3 regions of the Saccharopolyspora sp. 6M genome follow, and region 2 is predicted to be linked to each of the others. Evidence: riboswitches for the same ligand, from Rfam matches in the RefSeq annotation. Region 2 holds a riboswitch; each other region holds the start of a gene.
The links. Region 2 has a riboswitch for thiamine pyrophosphate ahead of thiD (bifunctional hydroxymethylpyrimidine kinase/phosphomethylpyrimidine kinase). Riboswitches for the same ligand answer to the same signal wherever they lie in the genome.
Positions count from the first base shown of each region.

Region 1: it holds a riboswitch for thiamine pyrophosphate, as region 2 does, so the genes downstream of both, thiC (phosphomethylpyrimidine synthase ThiC) here and thiD (bifunctional hydroxymethylpyrimidine kinase/phosphomethylpyrimidine kinase) in region 2, are expected to answer to the same signal.
Region 3: it holds a riboswitch for thiamine pyrophosphate, as region 2 does, so the genes downstream of both, LCD31_RS04040 (thiamine ABC transporter substrate binding subunit) here and thiD (bifunctional hydroxymethylpyrimidine kinase/phosphomethylpyrimidine kinase) in region 2, are expected to answer to the same signal.

Region 1 is NZ_JAIUJZ010000169.1:4,959-12,003, reverse strand. It holds partial or broken gene LCD31_RS21050 (AAA family ATPase) at 1-1,022, shown strand, start outside; gene LCD31_RS21045 (LytR C-terminal domain-containing protein) at 1,065-1,721, opposite strand; gene LCD31_RS21040 (DUF3263 domain-containing protein) at 1,721-2,023, opposite strand; gene LCD31_RS21035 (peptide deformylase) at 2,394-2,972, shown strand; partial or broken gene LCD31_RS29805 (Uma2 family endonuclease) at 3,252-3,563, opposite strand; TPP riboswitch at 3,839-3,964, shown strand; gene thiC (phosphomethylpyrimidine synthase ThiC) at 3,958-5,601, shown strand; gene thiD (bifunctional hydroxymethylpyrimidine kinase/phosphomethylpyrimidine kinase) at 5,701-6,564, shown strand; gene LCD31_RS21015 (FUSC family protein) at 6,865-7,045, shown strand, end outside.
Region 2 is NZ_JAIUJZ010000270.1:1,201-8,245, forward strand. It holds gene LCD31_RS27050 (polysaccharide pyruvyl transferase family protein) at 1-362, shown strand, start outside; gene LCD31_RS27055 (hypothetical protein) at 388-597, opposite strand; gene LCD31_RS27060 (TenA family protein) at 852-1,565, opposite strand; gene thiD (bifunctional hydroxymethylpyrimidine kinase/phosphomethylpyrimidine kinase) at 1,585-2,418, opposite strand; TPP riboswitch at 2,412-2,507, opposite strand; gene LCD31_RS27070 (hypothetical protein) at 2,540-2,812, opposite strand; gene LCD31_RS27075 (hypothetical protein) at 3,082-3,351, shown strand; gene LCD31_RS27080 (hypothetical protein) at 3,426-4,157, shown strand; gene LCD31_RS27085 (hypothetical protein) at 4,209-4,598, opposite strand; gene LCD31_RS27090 (hypothetical protein) at 4,763-4,978, shown strand; gene LCD31_RS27095 (AMP-binding protein) at 5,050-6,723, shown strand; gene orn (oligoribonuclease) at 6,781-7,045, shown strand, end outside.
Region 3 is NZ_JAIUJZ010000021.1:114,928-121,972, forward strand. It holds gene LCD31_RS04030 (ABC transporter ATP-binding protein) at 1-189, opposite strand, end outside; gene LCD31_RS04035 (iron ABC transporter permease) at 189-1,787, opposite strand; gene LCD31_RS04040 (thiamine ABC transporter substrate binding subunit) at 1,784-2,830, opposite strand; TPP riboswitch at 2,877-2,987, opposite strand; gene LCD31_RS04045 (4a-hydroxytetrahydrobiopterin dehydratase) at 3,058-3,351, shown strand; gene LCD31_RS04050 (FAD-dependent oxidoreductase) at 3,357-4,325, opposite strand; gene LCD31_RS29470 (DUF6157 family protein) at 4,768-5,199, shown strand; gene LCD31_RS04060 (acetyltransferase) at 5,222-5,677, opposite strand; gene LCD31_RS04065 (NADPH-dependent oxidoreductase) at 6,076-6,912, shown strand; gene LCD31_RS04070 (TetR/AcrR family transcriptional regulator) at 6,946-7,045, shown strand, end outside.

The DNA.
Region 1 (7,045 bases), on a different contig from region 2:
CGCTGGCCGCCGACGTGGAGCTCGGCGAGCTCGCCGAGCGGACCCCCGGTTTCGTCGTCGCCGACCTGCTGGCGCTGTGCCGCGAATCAGCGGTGCGAGCGGCGCTGCGCCACCGCGGTGGCGCGGACGGCGAACCGGCCCTCGCGCAGCAGGACCTCGTCGCCGCCCTGTCCTCCGTCCGGCCGCTGTCGATGTCCACATCGGACGATCTGCGCACCGGCGGGCTCACCCTGGACGACGTGGGCGACATGGTCGAGGTGAAGCAGTCGCTGACCGAGGCGGTGCTGTGGCCGCTGCGCTACCCGGACTCGTTCACCCGGCTCGGCGTGGAACCGCCGCGCGGCGTGCTGCTGTACGGGCCGCCGGGCTGCGGCAAGACCTTCCTGGTGCGGGCGCTCGCCGGCAGCGGGCGGCTCAACGTGCTGTCGGTCAAGGGCGCCGAGCTGATGGACAAGTTCGTCGGCGAATCCGAGCGGGCCGTGCGGGAACTGTTCCTGCGGGCCAAGAACGCGGCACCCGCCCTGGTCTTCCTCGACGAGGTGGACGCGCTGGCACCACGCCGCGGCCAGTCCGGCGACTCCGGGGTGGGCGATCGGGTGGTGGCGGCGCTGCTCACCGAACTCGACGGGGTCGAGCCGATGCGGGAGGTCGTGGTGCTCGGCGCCACCAACCGCCCGGAGCTGATCGACCCGGCGCTGCTGCGGCCCGGCAGGCTGGAGCGGCTGGTGCACGTGCCGCCGCCGGACGGGGCGGCGCGGGCGGAGATCCTGCGCGCCGCGGCGCGGAACACGCCGCTGGCGTCCGATGTGGACCTGGCGGCGGTGGCGGCGGAGCTGGACGGCTACTCGGCGGCGGACTGCGCGGCGCTGGTGCGGGAATCGGCGCTGAGCGCGATGCGCGAATCGCTCAGCGCCACCGAGGTGACGGCCGCGCACCTGGCGGCCGCCCGCCGCGCGGTGCGCCCCTCGCTGGACCCGGCTCAGCTGGCGTCCCTGGCGGCCTACGCCGAGCGCCGCGGCTGACGCGGCACGGCCCGCCGGGGAGGGCGGGCCGTGCTCCGCGCGCTACTTGCCCTTCGGCATGCCCTGGTAGTCGTTCGTGATGATCGCTATGACGCCGGGGCTCGCGGGGGCGAGGCCGTCGAAGCGCGGTTCGGCGCGGGCCTGGAACGCGGCGGCGATCTCCTTCGCCTGCGCCTCCTCCGGCGTGCCCGGCCGGTAGTACACCGTGGTGGTGGGGATGACGCCCTGCGAGTAGTTGCCGACCTCCGGCACCTCGTAGCCGGCGCCGCGGAACTCGTCCGCGGCCCGGTGCGCCAAGCCCTTGATGGTGCTGTTGTTGTAGACCCGCACCACGATCCGCTGCCGCTGGTGGTCCGAGCCGGTCGAGTCCGACCCCGGCGAGTCCGGGCGCGGCTGGTTCGCGGGCGGCACCTGCGGTTCCGGGTCGGGCGTCTGCGCGGGCGGTTCCTCCGCGGCGGGCGGCGGTTCGGCGGCCGACGAGGTGGGCGGCTGCGCGGCACTCGTCGGGGCGGGCGGCAGCGGCGGCAGCGGCGCCGAGGTCTGCTGCTGGTCCACCGGCGGCGCGGCCGCGTCGTCGTCGGACCCGCCGGAGACCAGCGTCGTCAGGCCGATCACGGCCGATAGCGCGCCCGCGCCGATGAGGGCGATACCGCCGATCTTCGCGGCGGACGGGCTGGTCGGGGGTTCCCCGGAAGTCATCAGTGCCACTCGATTCCCAGTCGGCGGGCCTGCCGGGCGCGCTGCCGACTCGCCCGCACCTTGCGCAAACGTTTGATCAGCATCGGATCGGCCCGGACGGCCGCCGGATCGTCCAGCAGATCGTTCAGCACCTGGTGGTACCGGGTGCCGGACATGTCGAACAGCTCGCGGATGGCCCGTTCCTTGCCGCCCGCGCCCTTCCACCACTGCCGCTCGAACGCGAGGATGCTCAGCTCGCGGTCGCCGAGCTCCTGCCCCGCCGCGGGCTCCGGAGCGTCCGAAGTGGACTCATCGGGGGGGATGCGCGGCAGCGGCTCGGTGGGCGGGTCGACCGCCCGCAGGTGCCTGCCGGACGCGGGTTCGCCCACCGCCGCGCGACCCTCGGTACGCGCCAGTTCCTCGCACTGCCGGGCTATCTCGTGCACGGTCAGCATCTGGGCGGCGTCCATCTGGCTCCTCGCGTCGCGATCCGGGGATCCCCGCGTTCGCCGAATCACACGGGTGTGATTCCGGGCCCATTACATCACGCGCGCCCGCCCGCCGTGCGCGGCCAACACGCCCTCCGCGGAGATCCGCGGGCACCTCGGCGAAGATCACTCCGACGGGCGGCGCCCAGCCGAGCGCAGCCACTCCCGAGGCGGTCCGGAGACGGCAACCGATACCCTCCGCCGCATGGCTGTTCACCCGATCCGCATCGTGGGCGACCCGGTGCTGCACCACCCCACGCGCCCCGTCGAGCGGTTCGACGACGCGCTGCGCACCCTCGTCGAGGACATGTTCGAGACGAACACCGCCGCGAACGGCGCCGGGCTGGCGGCCACCCAGATCGGCGTGGACCTGCGGGTCTTCGTCTACGACTGCCCCGACGACGAGGGGGTCCGGCACCGCGGCGTCGTGGTCAACCCGGTGCTGGAGACCAGCGAGATCCCGCAGACCATGCCCGACCCCGAGGACGACTGGGAGGGCTGCCTGTCCGTCCCCGGCGAAGCGTTCCCCACCGGCCGGGCGAGCTGGGCGAAGGTCACCGGCTTCGACGTGGACGGCGCGCCGGTCGAGGTGGAGGGCACCGGGTTCTTCGCCCGCTGCCTGCAGCACGAGACCGACCACCTGGACGGGCACCTCTACCTGACCCGGCTCGTCGGGCGGAACGCGCGGGCCGCGAAGAAGGCCGTCAAGCGCAACGGCTGGGGAGTCCCCGGCCTCTCCTGGGACCCGGCGGTCGAAGGCGATCCGTTCGCTGAGGAGGATTGAGCTCCTCCCGTTCCGCAGGGGGTGGGTGGCGGGTGGTCCTGTTGATCGGGTGGTCGTCAGCTCAGCGGCTTCGCCGCTGACAGGAAAGAGACGCGGACCCGTCGCGCGAGGTCGGGTCGGGTGGGGCCGGTCAGCGGGGGAAGGCCTCGGTTTCCAGGGTGACGGTGAACGGGGCGGGCAGGTCGAGCGGTTTGCCGAACGGGACCGAGTGCGATTCGCGGTAGGCCTCTCGCCGTCCGGCTCGGAGAACAGGGTGATCGTGGGCCAACGCGGCGCGAAGCGGTCGATGAGCAAGTAGAACGGGATGCCGGCCTGGGCGTACGCACGGAGCTTGGTCGTCCGGTCGGTGTCGGCATTGCTCTTCGAGGTGATCTCGACCGAGAGCAGCGCGTCCTCCCCCGGGAGCACGACCGCTGGAGTCATCCGCTCGCGGAGCACGACGAGGAGATCGGGCACCACGATCCGCGAGCTCGACGGCAGGGCGATGCCCTGGGTCTGCAGGACCTCCCAATCGTCGGGCAACGCCCGCACCAACGCCTTGTTCACGCGGCTGCCGATGAGGTCGTGGTTCTGGTCCGGCGGCGGGGACATCACGATCCTCTCTTCGATGATCTCCGCGCGCCAACCTTCGGGAAGATCGAGGCCGTTCCAGACCTCGACGAACGTCTCCCAGGACGATTCCTGGAGCACCGGGGCAGCACTCGCAGCGCGGTCACCTCCTGTGCCGGTGTTGTCACGCACCGCATCCTCCCGGTCTGACAAGGTTTCGTTTTCCCTGCTAGACAGCCTAGTGTCGATCAGCTTCGCCGTCACCGGCACGAACCGGGACTTGGCAGGGCGGCATCACGGGGCTAGCCTCGGCGCCGACAACTGATCGCGGGAGCTCGCACCGGAAGCGGGCTGAGAGGGCGGCTGGATCATCCGATCCGGGGCCGCCGACCGCCCGAACCTGACCGGATAATGCCGGCGTAGGGAGTGAACGGCCGTGGCCGACGTGCGTCCTGAACCGTCCTCTGTGGACTCCGATTCCCCTGGTGTGACCACCGGACCGATCAGCGGGTCCCGCAAGGTGCACCGCGAGGTCGGCGACCTGCGGGTGCCCGCCCGCCGCATCGAGCTCAGCAACGGCGAGCACCTCGACGTCTACGACACCTCCGGGCCCTACACCGACGACGCCGCCACCATCGACGTGCACGCGGGCCTGCCCCGCACCCGCGACGGCTGGCACCGCGAGCACCCCACCCAGCTGGCCGCCGCCAAGGCCGGGGTGATCACCCGCGAGATGGAGTTCGTCGCCGCCCGCGAGGACCTGCCCGCCGAGTTCGTCCGCGACGAGATCGCCCGCGGCCGCGCGGTGCTGCCCGCCAGCCACCGCCACCCCGAGAGCGAACCGATGATCATCGGGAAGAAGTTCCTGGTGAAGGTGAACGCGAACATCGGGAACTCCGCGGTGACCTCCTCGGTGCCCGAAGAGGTCGAGAAGATGGTGTGGGCCACTCGCTGGGGCGCCGACACGATCATGGACCTGTCCACCGGCAAGCGGATCCACGAGACCCGCGAGCGCATCCTGCGCAACTCGCCGGTGCCGGTCGGCACGGTGCCGATCTACCAGGCGCTGGAGAAGGTGAACGGCGACCCGGCGAAGCTCACCTGGGAGATCTACCGGGACACCGTGGTCGAGCAGTGCGAGCAGGGCGTGGACTACATGACCGTGCACGCCGGGGTGCTGCTGCGGTACGTGCCGCTGACCGCGCAGCGCGTCACCGGGATCGTCTCCCGCGGCGGTTCGATCATGGCCGCCTGGTGCCTGGCGCACCACCGGGAGAGCTTCCTGTACGAGCACTTCTCCGAGCTGTGCGAGATCCTCCGCGAGTACGACGTCACCTTCTCGCTCGGCGACGGGCTGCGGCCCGGCTCCATCGCCGACGCCAACGACCGCGCCCAGTTCGCCGAGCTGGAGACCCTCGGCGAGCTCACCGGGATCGCCCGGGCGCACGACGTGCAGGTGATGATCGAAGGCCCCGGGCACGTGCCGATGCACAAGATCGCGGAGAACGTGCGGCTGGAGGAGGAGCTGTGCGACGAGGCGCCGTTCTACACCCTCGGCCCGCTCACCACGGACATCGCGCCCGCCTACGACCACATCACCTCCGGCATCGGCGCGGCGATGATCGCGCAGGCCGGGACCGCGATGCTCTGCTACGTCACGCCCAAGGAGCACCTCGGGCTGCCGGACCGGGACGACGTGAAGACCGGCGTGATCACCTACAAGATCGCCGCGCACGCCGGTGACCTCGCCAAGGGGCATCCGCGGGCGCAGGAGTGGGACGACGCGCTGTCCCGGGCCCGCTTCGAGTTCCGCTGGACCGACCAGTTCAACCTGGCGCTCGACCCGGACACCGCGAAGGCGTACCACGACCAGACGCTGCCCGCAGAACCCGCGAAGACCGCGCACTTCTGCTCGATGTGCGGGCCGAAGTTCTGCTCCATGAAGATCACCCAGGACGTCCGCGACTACGCCAAGGAGCACGGCCTCACCAGCGTCGAGGCGATCGAGGAAGGCATGCGGGAGAAGTCCGAGGAGTTCACCGGTTCCGGCGGCGAGGTCTACCTCCCCATCGTGAGCTGATCGGGATGACGGACGCGGTGGGCGGCGCTCCGGTGTTTCGCATCGGCAGGTTCCGCACGGGCCGGATCGACGGCGGGACGGGGTCGTAGCATGGGCCGGATGCACGAGACACCCGGCCACCTGCGACGACCCGCGCACGACACGGCCCCGCCGACGGCGCTGACCATCGCCGGGTCGGACTCGGGCGGCAGCGCGGGGATGCACGCCGACCTGCGGGCGTTCTTCTCCTGCGGGGTGCACGGCATGACGGCCGTGACCGCGGTGACCGTGCAGAACACCGTCGGCGTCACCGGGCTGGTGGAGATCCCGCCGGAGACGGTCGCCGCGCAGATCGGCGCCGTCGCCACCGACATCGGGGTGGACGCGGCGAAGACCGGGGTGCTGTCCTCGGCCGCGACCATCGAAGCGGTGCTCGCCGCCTGCGACGAGCACGGCATCGGCCGCGGCCGGCGCACCCCGTTCGTCGTGGACCCGGTCGCCGCTTCCCGCAGCGGAGAACCGCTGCTGCGCCCGGACGCGCTGGACGCGCTGCGCGACGAGGCCTTCCCGCGGGCGACGCTGGTGACGCCGAACCTGGACGAGGTGCGGCTGCTCACCGGCATCGACGCGCGCAGCCGGGACGACCTGCTGGACGCGGCGAAGGCCGTGCACGACTTCGGACCGGACTGGGTGCTGATCAAGAGCGGGCACCTGCTGGACGACCCGGAGTGCGTGGACCTGCTGTTCGACGGCACCGACGCGATCCAGCTGCCCGGGCCGCGCTACTCGACGGTGCACACGCACGGGGCGGGCGACGTGTTCGCCTCCGCGATCACCGCGGCGCTGGCGAAGGGCGCGTCGATGCCGGACGCGGTCGCCGCGGGCAAGCGGTTCGTGACGCGCAGCGTGGAGCACGCCTACCCCCTCGGCGCCGGCGTCGGGCCGGTGTCGACGTTCTGGCGGGTGAGCCCGCGCTCGTTGTGAGCGGGGCGTCCCCGGCCGCCGGAGCGCGCTGGGTACCGTCGCCGTCGGAGCAGCCGCCCGCGGCACCCGCGGCCGCGAACGGCCCAGCGGACACGCCACGAACGGGCTTGAGATACCGAATCGGGTGATTTTCGCCCGCGCGGGTAACTCACAAGGCGGGTCACGTCGACATAGAGCGTGAGGCTCGCAGCCCCCGCCGCGCTCCCGAGCGACGGCGCCGCGTGCGCTGCGCCCGTCCCGCACAGGCAACGAGAACGTCAGGAGCGAAGCGCCGCCGTGGCAGCACCCGGGTGGACGACCATGAAGGACCGGCTCCTCGCCGGGCTCAACACCGAGGCCGGCGCCCCCGACCTCCGACGACGCCAGTACGCGATGGCGGTGCTGGTCACCGCGGTGGTCGCCACCGCCGTCGGCTGGCTGCTGGACCTGCGCACCCCCGCGCTCATCGGCGGGCTCACCGCGGTGTTCGCGCTGGTCGCCG
Region 2 (7,045 bases):
CGCGGGTGGACCGCGAGGTGTTCGCCCTCGTCGAGCACGACCTGCCCGGCGCCCGCTTCTACCCGTTCTCCGAGATCATGGACCACGGGCTGCCCGCCGCCGCCGGCCAGCGCTGGCTGTCGACCCGGTTCCACATGCACCTGATGGCCGCGGCCGCCGGGGCGCACGGCGTCGCCGTGTCGATCAACTCCGGGTACTACACGAACAAGCACCGGTCGCTGATCCAGCGCGGCTCCGGCTGGGGCCTCAGCGAGGGCCTCCAGGTGCCGCCGCAGCCGCGGGAAGGCGGCTACGAGCGGTCGACGCTGGACGCGCTGCAGGAGGCCAAGTCGAAGCTCGCCTGGTCCATCTACGGGGACTGAGCCGCCGGGCCGGGCGGCGGCGCGCTCAGGCCGCCGCCTGCCCGGTCTCGCAGGTGCCCTCGGCTCGGGGCCGCAGCACGTGGATGTCCGCGGACGATTTTTCAGGCTCCGTTTCCGCCTGGGCGGACTCGGCGTCCGCCCGGCGGTCGGCGATGTAGAAGGGGGCTGCGGCCAGCACCGGCACCAGCATCCCCGCCAGCATGATCAGAATTGAAGTCCCCGTACTCAAGGCCACCGAACCCCGCGCGGTGGGAGGCGGACCTCCCACGACCGAACACGCCGAACGAACGTGTCGTGAGCCTCATCGTCGTGGCTGAGGGTGTTCGTTAACACCGCTCGAAAGTGCTCCTGATCACGCTTCCCGCGAGCGCCCGCACCGCGGCTGACCACCCGCGTCACCGCCCCCGCCGCGCCGCAGGGCACGTCGCGGAGGGTGATCGGGTCCGGGTATTCGCCGCAGCGCGGAAACCGTGCCGCCGCAACGACTTCTCACGCCGGGAGCCACTGCGCCGTCGGCCACCGCTCCAGGCGCCACGCGCCGTCCCAGAACATCCACTCGTACTCGGTGGCACGCGCGAACGCGGCCAGCATCCGCTCCCGCACCGGCTCGTCGGCGGCCGCGGCCGCCCGGTCGGTGAGCTCGCGGGCCGCCAGCACCGCTTCGGCGAACTCCTCGTCGGCGTAGGTCTCGATCCACCGCCGGTACGGGTGCGCCGACACGTCGCCGACGGCGGCGAGGATCTCACTGCCCACGTGCTGGTACACCCAGAAGCACGGCAGCACCGCCGCCAGCAGCACCGGGTAGGGGTCGACCAGCGCGCTCGCCCGCAGGAACGAGGTGTAGGCGGTGCACGACGGCGAGGTCGCCACCCCCGCCAGGTCGTCCGCGGAGAGCCCGAACTCCTCGACGTAGCCCGCGTGCAACCGGCGCTCCTCCACCAGCGCGCCCCGCGCGGCCCCCGCGAGGAACGCCGCGTCCGCCGGATCCTCGGACCGGGTCGCGGCCGCCGACAGCGCCTGCGCGAACGCGATCAGGTAGCGGGCGTCCTGCACGAAATAGAACGCGAACCGCTCCCGGTCGAGGGTGCCGTCGGTGAGCGCCGCGTTGAACGGGTGCGCCACCACGGCCCGCTGCAGCTCGGCGGTGCGTTCCCAGGCGCGGGCGCAGAAACCGCCCGCGGGCGGATCGGGCAACCTGCTCATGACCTTCGTCCTTCCGATCTCACCACCAGCGGTGGAAGTGGTGCACGGGCCCGTGCCCGCGGCCCACGTCGAGGCGCTCCGCGGCCCGCAGCGCCCCGGTCAGGTAGTCCTTGCCGTCCCGCACGGCGGTCGCCCAGTCGGGCCTGCGGGGACGCAGCGCCGCGATCGCCGCGGACAGCGTGCAGCCGGTGCCGTGGTCGTTCGCGGTGTCGATCCGCTCGCTGCGCAGCCACCGCACCTCGCCGTCGCCGCGGAACAGGTCGGCGCTGGCGGGTTCCGCGCGCAGGTGCCCGCCCTTGAGCAGCACCTGCTTCGCGCCCAGGTCGGCGAGCCGCTGCGCCTGCGCGGCCATCTCGGCCAAGCCGGTGATCTCCGGCTCGCCCAGCAGGTCCGCCGCTTCCGGCAGGTTCGGGGTGATCAGGTCGACGCGCGGCAGCAGCTCGTCGCGCAGCACCGCGACCGCTTCGTCGGCGAGCAGCCGGTGGCCGCTCTTCGCGACCATCACCGGGTCCAGCACCACGTGCGGCGGGGCGTAGCGGTCCAGCACGGCGACGACCGCGCGGATCACCTCGGCGTTCGCCAGCATCCCGATCTTCACCGCGTCCACCCGGACGTCGTCGAGCAGCGTCGTGAGCTGGGCGGTGACGAACTCCGGCGGTACCTCGCGGACCTCGGCGACACCGGTGGTGGTCTGCGCGACCAGCGCGGTCACCGCGGACATGCCGTAGGCGCCGTTCGCGGAGAAGGCCTTCAGGTCCGCTTGGATGCCGGCTCCGCCGCTGGGATCGGTCCCCGCGATCGAGAGCACGTTCGGGACCCGGTCGGATCCGGGCAGGGCAGCACGAGTGGTCACGTCGGTGACGTCCCTCCGCTAGCACGAACTAGGTCAGGTTCGACGGGTCTGCTCTCAGCCCGGCCGTCCGGGCACCCCGCGTCACTGGCCCCAACCTAGCAACGGGCGTCAAGCTGCGGACTCACTCGACGAGGCCGATGATCGCGCCCGCGGTGAACCGCTCCCCCGCCCTGCCCTGCCGCCACAGCGTTCCGCTCGCCGGGGCGCGCACCGTGCGCGGGGCGCCGTCGGTCACCACCTCGGTCACCGGGGCTCCGCTGCGCACCCGGGCGCCGTCGGGGACCAGCCAGCGGGCGAGGGAACCGGGCTCCCGCGGATCGTCGTGCGGACGCGGGAAGTGCAGGTCCGTCACGGGGTGCGCCTCCGGGTTCCGCTCGCTCGACGCGCCCAGCATGGGCGGTGATCCTTCTCACCACAAGCGGGTTCCGCGCCCGGCGCCCTGGTTCGAGCGGCCCAGCACCGGGTCAGCGGCGAGTCGAGACCGCTCCGCCGAACAGCCGCTCTCACACGATCGGAGCAGCGCAGCCGCCGGTCGCCCCCGCCACGCGAATGCAACGTGCGCGCTGATCGTTCCGTCTAGAGTTCGAGATCCGGCCAGTGGACCGAAGCCGGACGAACTGCGCGCCCGCGGGTCGTCCTGACAGGTATGGGGGTGGGACGGCAATGTTCCCCGATCAAGAGCACGTGTGGTGGATCGTCGGAGCGGGCAAGCGGGTCCGGCACGCGATCACGGTGCGCCCGGGCGCCAGACCGGCCGGTGATCCGGTGCAGACCCTGTGCGATGCGACGATCAAGCTCCCGCACGAGACGTGGCCCGCCACCAAGGAACCGTCGAGCCGCCGCATCACGGAGCGTTGCGCGGAGTGCGAGCAGGCGGTCGACGAACAGCTCGCGCGTGACGGCGATCTCGTGGTCACCACCTGGGACGCCTAGGGCGAGGGAAGTCACACCGCTCAGGGCTGATCGCCTAGTGAGGCGACCCTGCGTGGCGGATTAAAGTTGACGCAATGGACACCACTGCCGACGCCCCCCAGACCGCCCGTTCCCGCCGCTCCGCCCGGCCGGATCCGGCGGAGGTATGGGCTCCGCTGGCCGGTCTCGCCGACGCCGCAGCGCAGGGCGGGACGTCCGGAGCCGTCGCCATCACCCGCGGGTTCGACCGCAACAGCAGGCTGCGCGCCAAGGCGCTGCGCGACCTGCTGGAGGAGCGCGGGGTGGCGGCCATCGAGATCACCCCGGCCGTGGGCAGCGAGCGGCTGCTCGCGGACAGCGAGATCACGTCGGTGGTGAACCTGATCGGCGCCGGTTCCTGGCAGCCGTACCGGCTGGCCGCGAAGCTGCGCGCCCCGCTGCTGGCGGTGCGCGGCGACGAGGAGGCCGGGCAGGACTCGCGGGACGTCATCGGCGTCACCGCCGCCGAGGACCGGCGCGACGTCGCCCTCTCGCACGTGGCGGTGCGCCCGGAGACCGAGGGCCAGGGCAGCCTGATCGTCACCGCCGACGGCGAGCCGATCTCGGTGCCCGGCGGTTCCGCGGTGGTCACCCTGCGGGAGCAGCGGCTGGAGGTCCGGCTCGCGGGCCCGGACTTCGCCGAGCAGACCTTCGCCGCCACCGAAGTGCGGGTGGAGACGGCTGACGCGCCGCACCGCCTGGTGCGCGACGAGCTGCCCATCGCCGACTTCGAGGGCGCGCTGACGTTCACCGCCGAGCCGGGCGCGCTGACGGTCCGCCCGGTCTGACCTGCCGCTTCCTCGCGCGGCCCCGGCGTCCGGGGCCGCGGGGAAGCGATGTCACAGCACCCGGTTCAGCAGCGCGACCAACGCCGCCAGCACCACGCCGACCAGCGCCAGCGCGAGCGGGGCGAGCGTGCCGGGGAACAGCGCGTTGGCGATCGTCCAGCCGAGCACGAACAGCGCCACCAGGCCCAGCAGCCCGATCATCGCGGTCATCAGCGGCCGGTGCCGCGGCAGCGCCCGCAGGTTCCCGCGGGCGACCGGCGTCATCCGCTGGAACGTGATCCACACCGGTAGCGCCACGAGCGCCACGACGAGCACGCCGAACAGCGAGTCGGCCCGGCTCGGCTCGTGCCCGAGGCCGAGCAGCAGGCCCAGCACGCCGACCGCGAGGACCAGCAGCACGCGGTGCAGGGTGCGCCACAGCATCCCGTCGTATCCAGCCATGATCGCAGTCTCCCAGCAGCGCTCACCCGGTGGTGGAACCCCGCGGGCACGAGCCGGTGGAATTCCAAGATTAATCAGGCGAACACCCGTCACGTCCGTGATCCTGAGTCGTCTTACCAGTGGAGGACGCACCGGACGAGCGTTCCCCCAGGGAGGGAGGCCACGTGGCTGACGACGAGAAGTGGCAGGTGAGCTGCCGCGATGTGGCGGGCAGGCGGCGGAACATGGCGGTGTACGTGAACCAGGGCAACGTCGTGGTCGTCGCTCCGCCCGGGGAGACGGCGGTGCTGGCACCATTGGAGGCGGGTCGCCTGCGGGCCGCGATCCGGGAGGCCGTGGTGGCCGCGGCGGCACCGGAACACACCATTTCGGACCGGTGAACCCTTCCCCCGCGTCGCCCCCCGAGGCATTATCTACCGATGAGTAGCTAAATCGGAGGAGACGCGTGGCGATGTGGCGACGGCCGGCGGGACGGACACGAGGCGAAGCGGCGAAGGCGGCCGTCCAGGCCGGGGCGGACCGGCTGGCCCCGACGCTGCAGACGCTGTGGCTGCTGATCAGGCAGGGCGTCGTCCGCCCGATGCGCCCGGACAAGCTGCTGCGCATCGTCTTCGCCTGGCGGCGCTGGGGCGTCACCCCCGCGCTCGGCTACGCCGTCGCCGCGATCCGGCATCCCGACCGGCCCGCCGTGATCGACGAGCGCGGCGCGCTGAGCTTCCTCGAACTGGAGCAGCGCACCACCCGCCTCGCCCGCGGGCTGCGCGCCCGCGGCATCCGGGACACCAGCCGGGTCGCGGTGCTGTGCCGCAACCACCACGGGCTCGTCGAGACCATCGTGGCCTGCGGCAAGATCGGCTCCGACGTGGTGCTGCTCAACACCGGCCTGCGCCCGCACCAGATGCGCACCGTGCTCGACGAGCAGCGGGCCGACCTGCTGATCGCCGACGTCGAATTCGTCGAGGCGCTGCCCGACCTGGAACTGGACGTGGTGCTCGCCTGGACCGAGGGCACCACTCGCAAGGCCACCCTGGAGCACCTCATCGGCAGCTCCGCCACCGGCACCCTCCCGCGCCGTCCCCGGCACGCGCGGGTCATCGTGCTCACCTCCGGCACCACCGGCACGCCGAAGGGCGCCCGCAGGCCCGCGCCGCCCGGGGTCGGGCCCGCCGCCACGATCATGTCGCGGATGCCGCTGCGCGCCGGTGAGCGGATCATGCTGGCGGCGCCGATCTTCCACACCTGGGGGCTCGCCGCGTTCCAGCTCGGCTCGGCCATCGGCGCCACCCTCGTGCTGCGCCGCAAGTTCGAACCGCAGCAGGCGCTCGCCGCCGTGCAGCGGCACCGCGCCACCGCGCTGTTCGTGGTTCCGGTGATGCTGCAGCGCATCCTGGACCTGCCGCGGGAGGCGATCGAGCCCTACGACACCTCCTCGCTGCGGATCGTGGCCGCCAGCGGTTCGGCGCTGCCCGCCGACCTCGCCACCCGGTTCCAGCGGGTGTTCGGCGAGGTCCTCTACAACTTCTACGGCTCCACCGAAGCGTCCTGGGTGAGCATCGCCACCCCGCGCGAACTCGCCGAAGCGCCCGGCACAGCGGGCCGCCCGCCGCGCGGCACCAGCGTGAAGATCCTCGACGAGCGGGGCGCGCAGGTGCCCGACGGCGAGACCGGGCGGATCTTCGTGCGCAACGACATGCTCTTCGAGGGCTACACCGGCGGCGGCGGCAAGGAGGTCCGGGACGGCATGCTCGCCACCGGTGACCTGGGCCGCATCGACGAGGCCGGCCGGCTGCAGGTGGTGGGGCGCGAGGACGACATGATCGTCTCGGGCGGCGAGAACGTGTACCCGAAGGAGACCGAGGACGCGATCGCCACCCTGCCGGAGGTCTCCGAGGTCGCCGTGATCGGCGTGGACGACGCCGAGTTCGGCCAGCGCCTCGCCGCGTACGTGGTGCTCGTCGACGGCGCCGAGCTGGACGCCGAGGCCGTGCGGGAACGGGTCCGGCCCGCGCTGCCCGGTTTCGCGCTGCCCCGCGACGTCGTCTTCCTGCCGGAACTGCCGCGCAACGCCACCGGCAAGGTCGTGCCCGCGCGGCTGCGCGAGGGTTCCGCCGATACCGAACGGTGATCTCCGCGGCGCCGGTGCGATCCCGGCGCCCGGTCGCACCGCGTTAGGCTCGGTGAGGTGAACGACCGTCTAGTGTGGATCGACTGTGAAATGACCGGTCTCGACCTGGGTTCGGACGCCCTGATCGAGATCGCCGCCCTGGTCACCGATGCCGACCTCAACATCCTCGGCGAGGGCGTGGACATCGTGATCCACGCCCCGGACGAGGCGCTGTCGGCGATGCCCGACGTGGTGCGGGAGATGCACGCGCGTTCCGGGCTGACCGAGGAGGTGCGGCGCTCCGCGGTCACCACGGCCGAGGCCGAACAACGCGTCCTGGACT
Region 3 (7,045 bases), on a different contig from region 2:
CCCGTTCCACCGCACCTCGCCCGCGGTGGGCCGTTCGAGCCCGGCGACCGCTCGCAGCAGGGTCGACTTCCCGCAGCCGGACGGTCCGAGCAGCGCCAGCACTTCGCCGTCCAGCACGGAGAGCCGCACGTCGCGCACCACCGTGGTGCCGCCGAAGCGGACGGTGAGCCCTTGCACTTCCAGCCCCATCAGAAGTCCTCCACGGCGTCGGTGCCCACCCGCAGCCGCTCGATGAGCACCACGCCGAGCACGGTGACGACCATCAGCAGCGCGCAGGCGGCGTAGGCGAGTTGCGAGTTGAGTTCGCCCGGCCTGCCGAGCAGCCGCGCAATGGCCACCGGCAGCGTCGGCGCATCGGGCCTGGCGAGGAAGCTGGTGGCGCCGAACTCCCCGAGCGCCACGACGAACCCGAACCCGGCGGCGGCCAGCACGGAACGCACCGCGAGCGGGAAGTCGATCTCGCGCCGCACCCGCCACGGCCCGGCGCCGAGCGTCGCCGCGGCCTGCCGCAGCCGGTCGTCGATGGCCCGCAGCACCGGCAGCACGGTGCGGATCACCAGCGGTGTCACCACCAGGGCCTGCGCGAACGGCACGAGCAGCGGCGAGGTGCGCAGCTCGCCGGGCAGCGAGCCGAGCGTGATCAGGTAGCCGAAGCCGACCGTCACCGCGGACACCCCCAGCGGCAGCATCAGCGCGAGGTCGAGGCTCTCCGCGACGAACCTGCGGCGCACGGCGACGAGCACGAACGAGGCGAGCAGCCCGAGCAGCAGCGCCATCCAGGTGGCGTCGACCGCGGTGCGCACCGAGTTCAGCGCGGCTTCGAGCCCGGTGACCTCCAGGGTCCCGGGCTGCCCGGTGCCCAGCAGCGCGCGGTAGCCCGCGAGCCCCCACCCGTCCCTGGTGGACACCGACCGCGCCAGCAGGGAGACGATCGGCGCGAGCAGCCCGCACAGCACCGCACCGGCGAGCCCGACGATCCACCACTCGGCGCCTTGCGGCGGCCGGGCGGTGGTCGCGGGCGCGCGCAGCCGCAGCGCGGTCTCCCGACGGCGGCGCGCGATGGTGGCCACGAGCAGGGCGGCGACGACGGCGACCAGCTGCAGCAGGGACAGCGCCGCGGCGCCGGGCAGGTCCAGCAGCTGCACGGTGCGCAGGTAGATCTCCGTCTCCAGGGTGCGCAGCCGACCGCCGCCGAGCACCAGCACCACCCCGAAGCTGGTGGCGCTGAACAGGAACACGACGGCCGCCGCCGATCCGAGCGCGGGCAGCAGCGCGGGCAGCGTCACCGAGGTGAAGGTGCGCAGCCGCCCGGCTCCCAGCGATCGGGCGGCGTCCTCCATCCGCCGGTCCAGGTGCCCCCACAACCCGCTGACGGTGCGCGCGACGACGGCGACGTTGAAGAACGCGTTGGCCAGCACGATCGGCAGCACTCCCCCGTCGGCGCCGAACAACGCGCGGAAGGCCATGCCCACGACGATCGTCGGCAGCACGAACGGCACGGTCACCGCGACCCGCAGCAGCCCTGTGCCGGGCAGGACGAGCCTGGCGAGCACGTAGGCGAGCGGCAGCCCGCAGAGCAGCGCGACCGCGGTGGACGCGGCGGCCTGCCCGAGGGTGAAGCCGACGAGCCGCCAAGTGGCCGGCTCGGCGAGCACCGCTCCGACGTCGCCGCGCACGCCCAGCCCGATGATCGCCGCGACGGGCCAGGCGAAGAAGACCCCGAGGAAGCCGAGGACGACCGCCGCGGCCAGCGCCACCGGAACCCGGCGGCGGAGTTCGCCGGTCATCCCCGGACCAGCGTCCGCCACTGCTCGACCCACCGGTCCCGGTTGTTCTCCACCTCGTCGGCGGGCAGTTCCGCGGGCCGCGACGGCAGCGGCGCGCTGGCCGCCCAGCCTTCGGGCAGCGGCACCCCGTCGACCGCGGGGTACACGTACATCTGGTCGGCGACCTGACCTTGGAACTCGGGCGAGAGCAGGAAGTCCACCACTTCCCGCGCCGCCTGCGGGTCCTTCGCGCCGGTGAGCACGCCCGCGTACTCGACCTGCCGGTAGCAGGTGTCGAGCAGGGCCTTGGTGCGCGGCGCACCGTTCTCGTCGACCTCGGCGGCGGGCGAGGACGCGTAGGACAGCACGATCGGTCGCGGCCCCTGGCCGGTGGAACCGGAGAAGTCCTGGTTGTAGGCCTCTTCCCAGCCGGAGGACAGCCGCACGCCGTTGGCGTCGAGGGCGCGCCAGTAGTCCTGCCAACCGGGCTCGCCGAAGGCGTCGATGGTGCCGAGCAGGAACGCCAATCCAGGGGAGGACGTCGTCGGGTCCGGCATCGAGGTCAGGTCCCGGTAGCGGGGATCGGTGAGGTCGCGCAGCGTCGTCGGCTCCGGCAGCCGGTGCGCGGCGAACCAGGCGGTGTCGATGTTGAGGCACACGTCGGCGACGTCGACGGCGGTGAGCCGGTTCTGCTGGTCCTGGGCGTAGCGCTGCGGTCCGCGGTCGGCGGCGGCGGGCCGGTACGGGGCGAACACGTCGGCGCGCAGCGCGCGGGAGGCGAAGGTGGAGTCCACGCCGTAGGCGACGTCGCCGAGCGGTGCCGCCTTGGACAGCGCCAACTTGTTGGTCAGCTCTCCGGCGTCACCGCTGTTGCGGATCTCCAGGTGGATGCCGCTGCGCTTCTCGAAGTCGGCGAGCAGCGCCGGGTCGGCGACGAACGAGTCGTGCGCGACGAGGGTGACGGTGCGCGCCGCGGTGTCATCGCCGGAGCTCCCGATGAGCGAACATCCGGTGGTGAGCGCGGCGGCGGCGAGTGCCGCGGCCCAGCGCAGTAAGGGGTTCAACGGTCCTCCCGAGTAGCACACCGGTCTCGGCCACGCGTGCGAACTCGAGCTGATCGCGACACCTCCCTGCGCCGGCATGATCCGGTTCAGGTGCGGACGGTCGAGGGGATGCGCCCCTCCTCTCAGCCCAGCGCGCTGGACTCCCGTGGCGACCGGCAGTCTACGTGCCGCCACCGAGCCGGGGGTCGACGGTCGCGTTCCGGCCGTCCGACGACCACCATGTGGGCATGACCGAACTGCTGAACGACACCCAGGTCGCCGAATCGCTGTCCCGGCTACCGGAGTGGGCCCAGGACGGCACCACGATCGTGCGGAGCGTGGAGTTCGCGAGCTTCCCGCAGGCCATCCAGGCGGTGAACCGGGTCGCGGAGATCGCGGAGAGCGAGAACCACCACCCGGATCTGGACATCCGCTGGCGCACCGTCGTGTTCGCCCTCTCGACGCATTCGGCGGGTGGCCTCACCGCGAAGGACTTCACGCTGGCGGAGGAGATCGACGGGGTGGTCGACGCGTTGACGTGAGCCGGTCAGCGCACCGGTCGGCCGAGGACGAGCCCGGCGGCTTCGGCGGCGCAGCCCCAGGACAGCGACACCCCGCAGCCGGAGTGCCCGTAGTCGTGCACGACGGTGGCGCCGCCGAACCGTTCGGTTTCGAGCCGCACGGCGTCGCGCCCGGGGCGCAGTCCGACGGTCTCGCCGAGGACTTCGGCGCCGGCGAGCAGCGGTTCGACCTGCGCGCAGCGGCGCAGCACGGCGGCGCTGTCGTCGCGGTCGTGTGCGCGGGACCAGTCGTGCTCGCCCGCGACGCCGCCGAGCACGACTTGGTCGCCGTGCGGGACGTACGAGGTGAACTCGGGTCCGGCGCCGACTTCGACGAAGTACTCGCTGATGCCGGGGTTGCGGACGAGGACGTGCTGCCCCCGCACGGGCCGCACGCCGGGGTCGCCGACGAGCTCGTGCGCGCCGACCCCGGTGCAGTTGACGATGCGGTCCGCTTCGGCCGCGGCGTCGGCCAGCGAGGACACCGGGCTGATCAGCAGTTCGCCGCCGGCGGCGAGCAGTCTCCCGGTGAGGTGTTCGAGGTAGCGCGGCATGTCGATCAGCGGGAGCGTCGCCCGGTAGCCGCTGCGGAACCCGGCGGGCAGCTCGTCCGGGGTGCAGCGGCGCAGGTCGGGCAGCAGCAGCGCTTCGGGCGGCAGCTGGTCGCCGAGGTCGACGCGGGCGGCCATCCGCCCGGTGGCGAGGTGCACTCCGCTGGTGTCGTCGGCGGCCAGTTCGACCAGCGCGCGGTAGGTGTCGGCGACCCACCGGCGCACCCGGTCGGCGGGTTGCAGCAGCGCCGGCCCCCAGATCGCGCCGGCGACGGCGGAGGTGGTGTCGGCGGGTGGCTCGTCGGTGCGCACGCGCACCGGCACGCCGGATTCGGCGAGGATCACGGCGGTGCTGAGCCCGCTCACCCCGGCTCCGATGACCAGGACGGTCCCGTTGGCGGCCATTTCGGCACGCTAGCAGCGTTGCCCGCCGCGCACGGCCTGCTCGGGGCGGGTTTCGCGGCCGCTCGGCGCGGTCCTAGTCCTCGACGATGGTGATCGTGCCGGTGCCGCCGCAGTTGCTGCACCCCTTGCCGTTGCAGTCTCCGCAGATCAAGGTGATGTGCTGCATGCGCACAACGTAAATCGCCTGGTCATGGCGTGCGACTCAGCTGTGCCGGGGTGCGCCGCCCGCAGTTCGCGGCGGGCCGCGCTGCGCTACCGACCCCGCACGCCTTTCACTCGGACGTGCCCGAGCGGGGTGCGGCGGCGGGTCGGGGAATCGCGTTCGCCGGGTGTTCGTCATCGATCGGGGGTCAGCCGATCGCGGTCCGAGGCAAGGAGCACCGGAATCGAGGAACGGCCGCTTCCCCATCCGCCGTCGGTCCCCCGGCGTACCGTTCCGGGCGTGGAACGGGTCGATCGCACGAACACGTTTATCGAGGTGGCCGAGGACTGCCCGGTCACCACCGCGACGGTGCCCCCGCTGAACGCAGAGGCGCCGTCGGTGGCAGCGCGCACCTACCGGCTGATCGCCGAGCACCCGTACGAGTTCACGTCCGGTGACGTCATCTTCACCGTCTTCGCGGACCGCGCCGCCATCCCGGACGAGGAGCGGGCGGACGCCCGCCGGGAGTTCTTCGCGCGGAGCAGGGCCTGCCTGCGCTCCTCGCCGCTGGGCAAGCGCTACGGCTGGGGCATCCACGCAGACGCCCGCGGCCGCCTGGCCCTGTACGCCGTGGACGGCCCGGAGTACGCGGAGTTCACCTCGGGCCGGCGCACCGGCGAGTCAGGCGAACCGATCACCTGCACCAAGGCGCTGCGCAGCACCCGAGCCTGAACCCGGGGCGACGAGCGGCCGGTCACCGCGCCCGCCCGTCGCGGGACATCCGCAGCAGCGGGTACGGACGCCCCGCATCGTCGAGCTCGCTGCGGCCGGTGACGGTGAACCCGTGCCGGAGGTAGAACCCGACGGCCTGCTCGTTCTGCTCGTTGACGTCCACGGACGTCACCCCGAGCTCGGCCACCGCGTGCGCGAGGAGGGCTCGGCCCACTCCTCGCCCGCGGTGCGCCGCGTCGACGAACAGCATCTCCAGGCTCGTCCCGGACGTGCCCGCGAAACCGACCGGCGCACCGCCGAGTTCGGCGACGCTGAGCCGCACCTGCGGGAAGTGCCCGACGGGCAGGCGTTCCTCGATCTCCGCACGGTGCCGCGGATCGAGGAACGCGTGGGTGGCATCGACGGCGCTGCGCCAGATCCGCACGAGTTCCGGGTGCTCCTCGGGCCCCGTCGAGTCGCGGATCCTCGGCTCAGCCACGACGACCTGCGCGATCCAGCGGAGTTCGCCCGAATTCCGGTCCGGAGGACCACGTGCCCGGGAGCGCGTGGCCGCCGGCGACCTGCTTGATCCAGCGGACTCGGTGCGATGCCAGGAAGACGCGCACGTCAGCGATGTCCTCCCCAGCCGTTCGCATCCGATGCGGTCTCGTCGTTCGGTTCGCAGCGGAGCGGGCAAGTCGATCCGGCCCCGCGACGTCCGTGGACCTTAGCCGTGCGGCGAGCGTGTTGTCGCCCACGTTCGCCCGGCTCGCGCCGGACCAGCACCCGCCCGTCGTGTGCGCGAGGTCATGCGCCCCGGTCCGCGGAGCCGGGAATGCCGCCGGTGCGCGGCGAGTTGGAATAACCGAATCCGATTCGGAAAGAAGGACCGTGAGCATGCCGAAGCACGATGCACTCCTGCGCGCCCGCTACGGGGATCAGCCCGCTCCCGCCACGATCTTGTGGAACCAGCAGGTCGAGGCCCTCCTAGCCCACCGCTCCGTGCGGGCCTTCACCGATGAGCCGGTCCCCGAGGGGGCGCTCGAGACGATCGTCGCCGCCGCCCAGTCGGCGTCCACCTCCTCGAACCTGCACCAGTGGAGCGTCGTCGCGATCTCGGAGCCGGAGACCAAGCGCGAGCTGGCGAGGCTCACCCGCAGCGCCCGCACGGACGGCGGCGGCTACGACTTCGTCGCCGATGCCCCGACCGTCCTCCTCTGGGTGGCCGACATGTCGCGCAGCCACGCGATCAGCTCCGCCCACGGCGGCGACCCGGTCGTCACCGACTACCTGGACGCCTTCCTGATGGCCTCCGTCGACGCGGCGCTGGCCGCCCAGAACGGGATGGTCGCCACGGAGTCCCTGGGCCTGGGCGGGGTCTACCTCGGCTCGCTGCGCAACCACGCCGAGGAGCTCGCCGAACTCGTCGACCTCCCGCCGTACGCCTACGTCGTCTTCGGCACCGCCATCGGCATTCCGGACGAGACCCGGCCCAGCGCCGTGCGTCCGCGCCCAGCGCAGAACGTCGTCCTCCACCACGAGAAGTACGACCACGCCGACCACGCGGAATGGGTGCGCGATTATGAGGCCGCCACCACGGTGTTCCGGACGGAGAACGGCCTGCGGGACAAGACCTGGGCCGAGGCCGTCGTGACCGGCACCGGTTTCGACTACATGGACGGGCGGGAGAACCTGCGCCCGACGCTCCAGCGGCGCGGCTTCGGCCTACGCTGACGCGCGACCCGACCGACGAAGGAACGAACGAGGATGGCCAGACCGAAGGTGCCGCTGCTGTCGGCAGAGATCATCGCCGACGGAGCGCTCGCGCTCGTCGACACCACCGGGGACATCCAGATGGTCCAGCTGG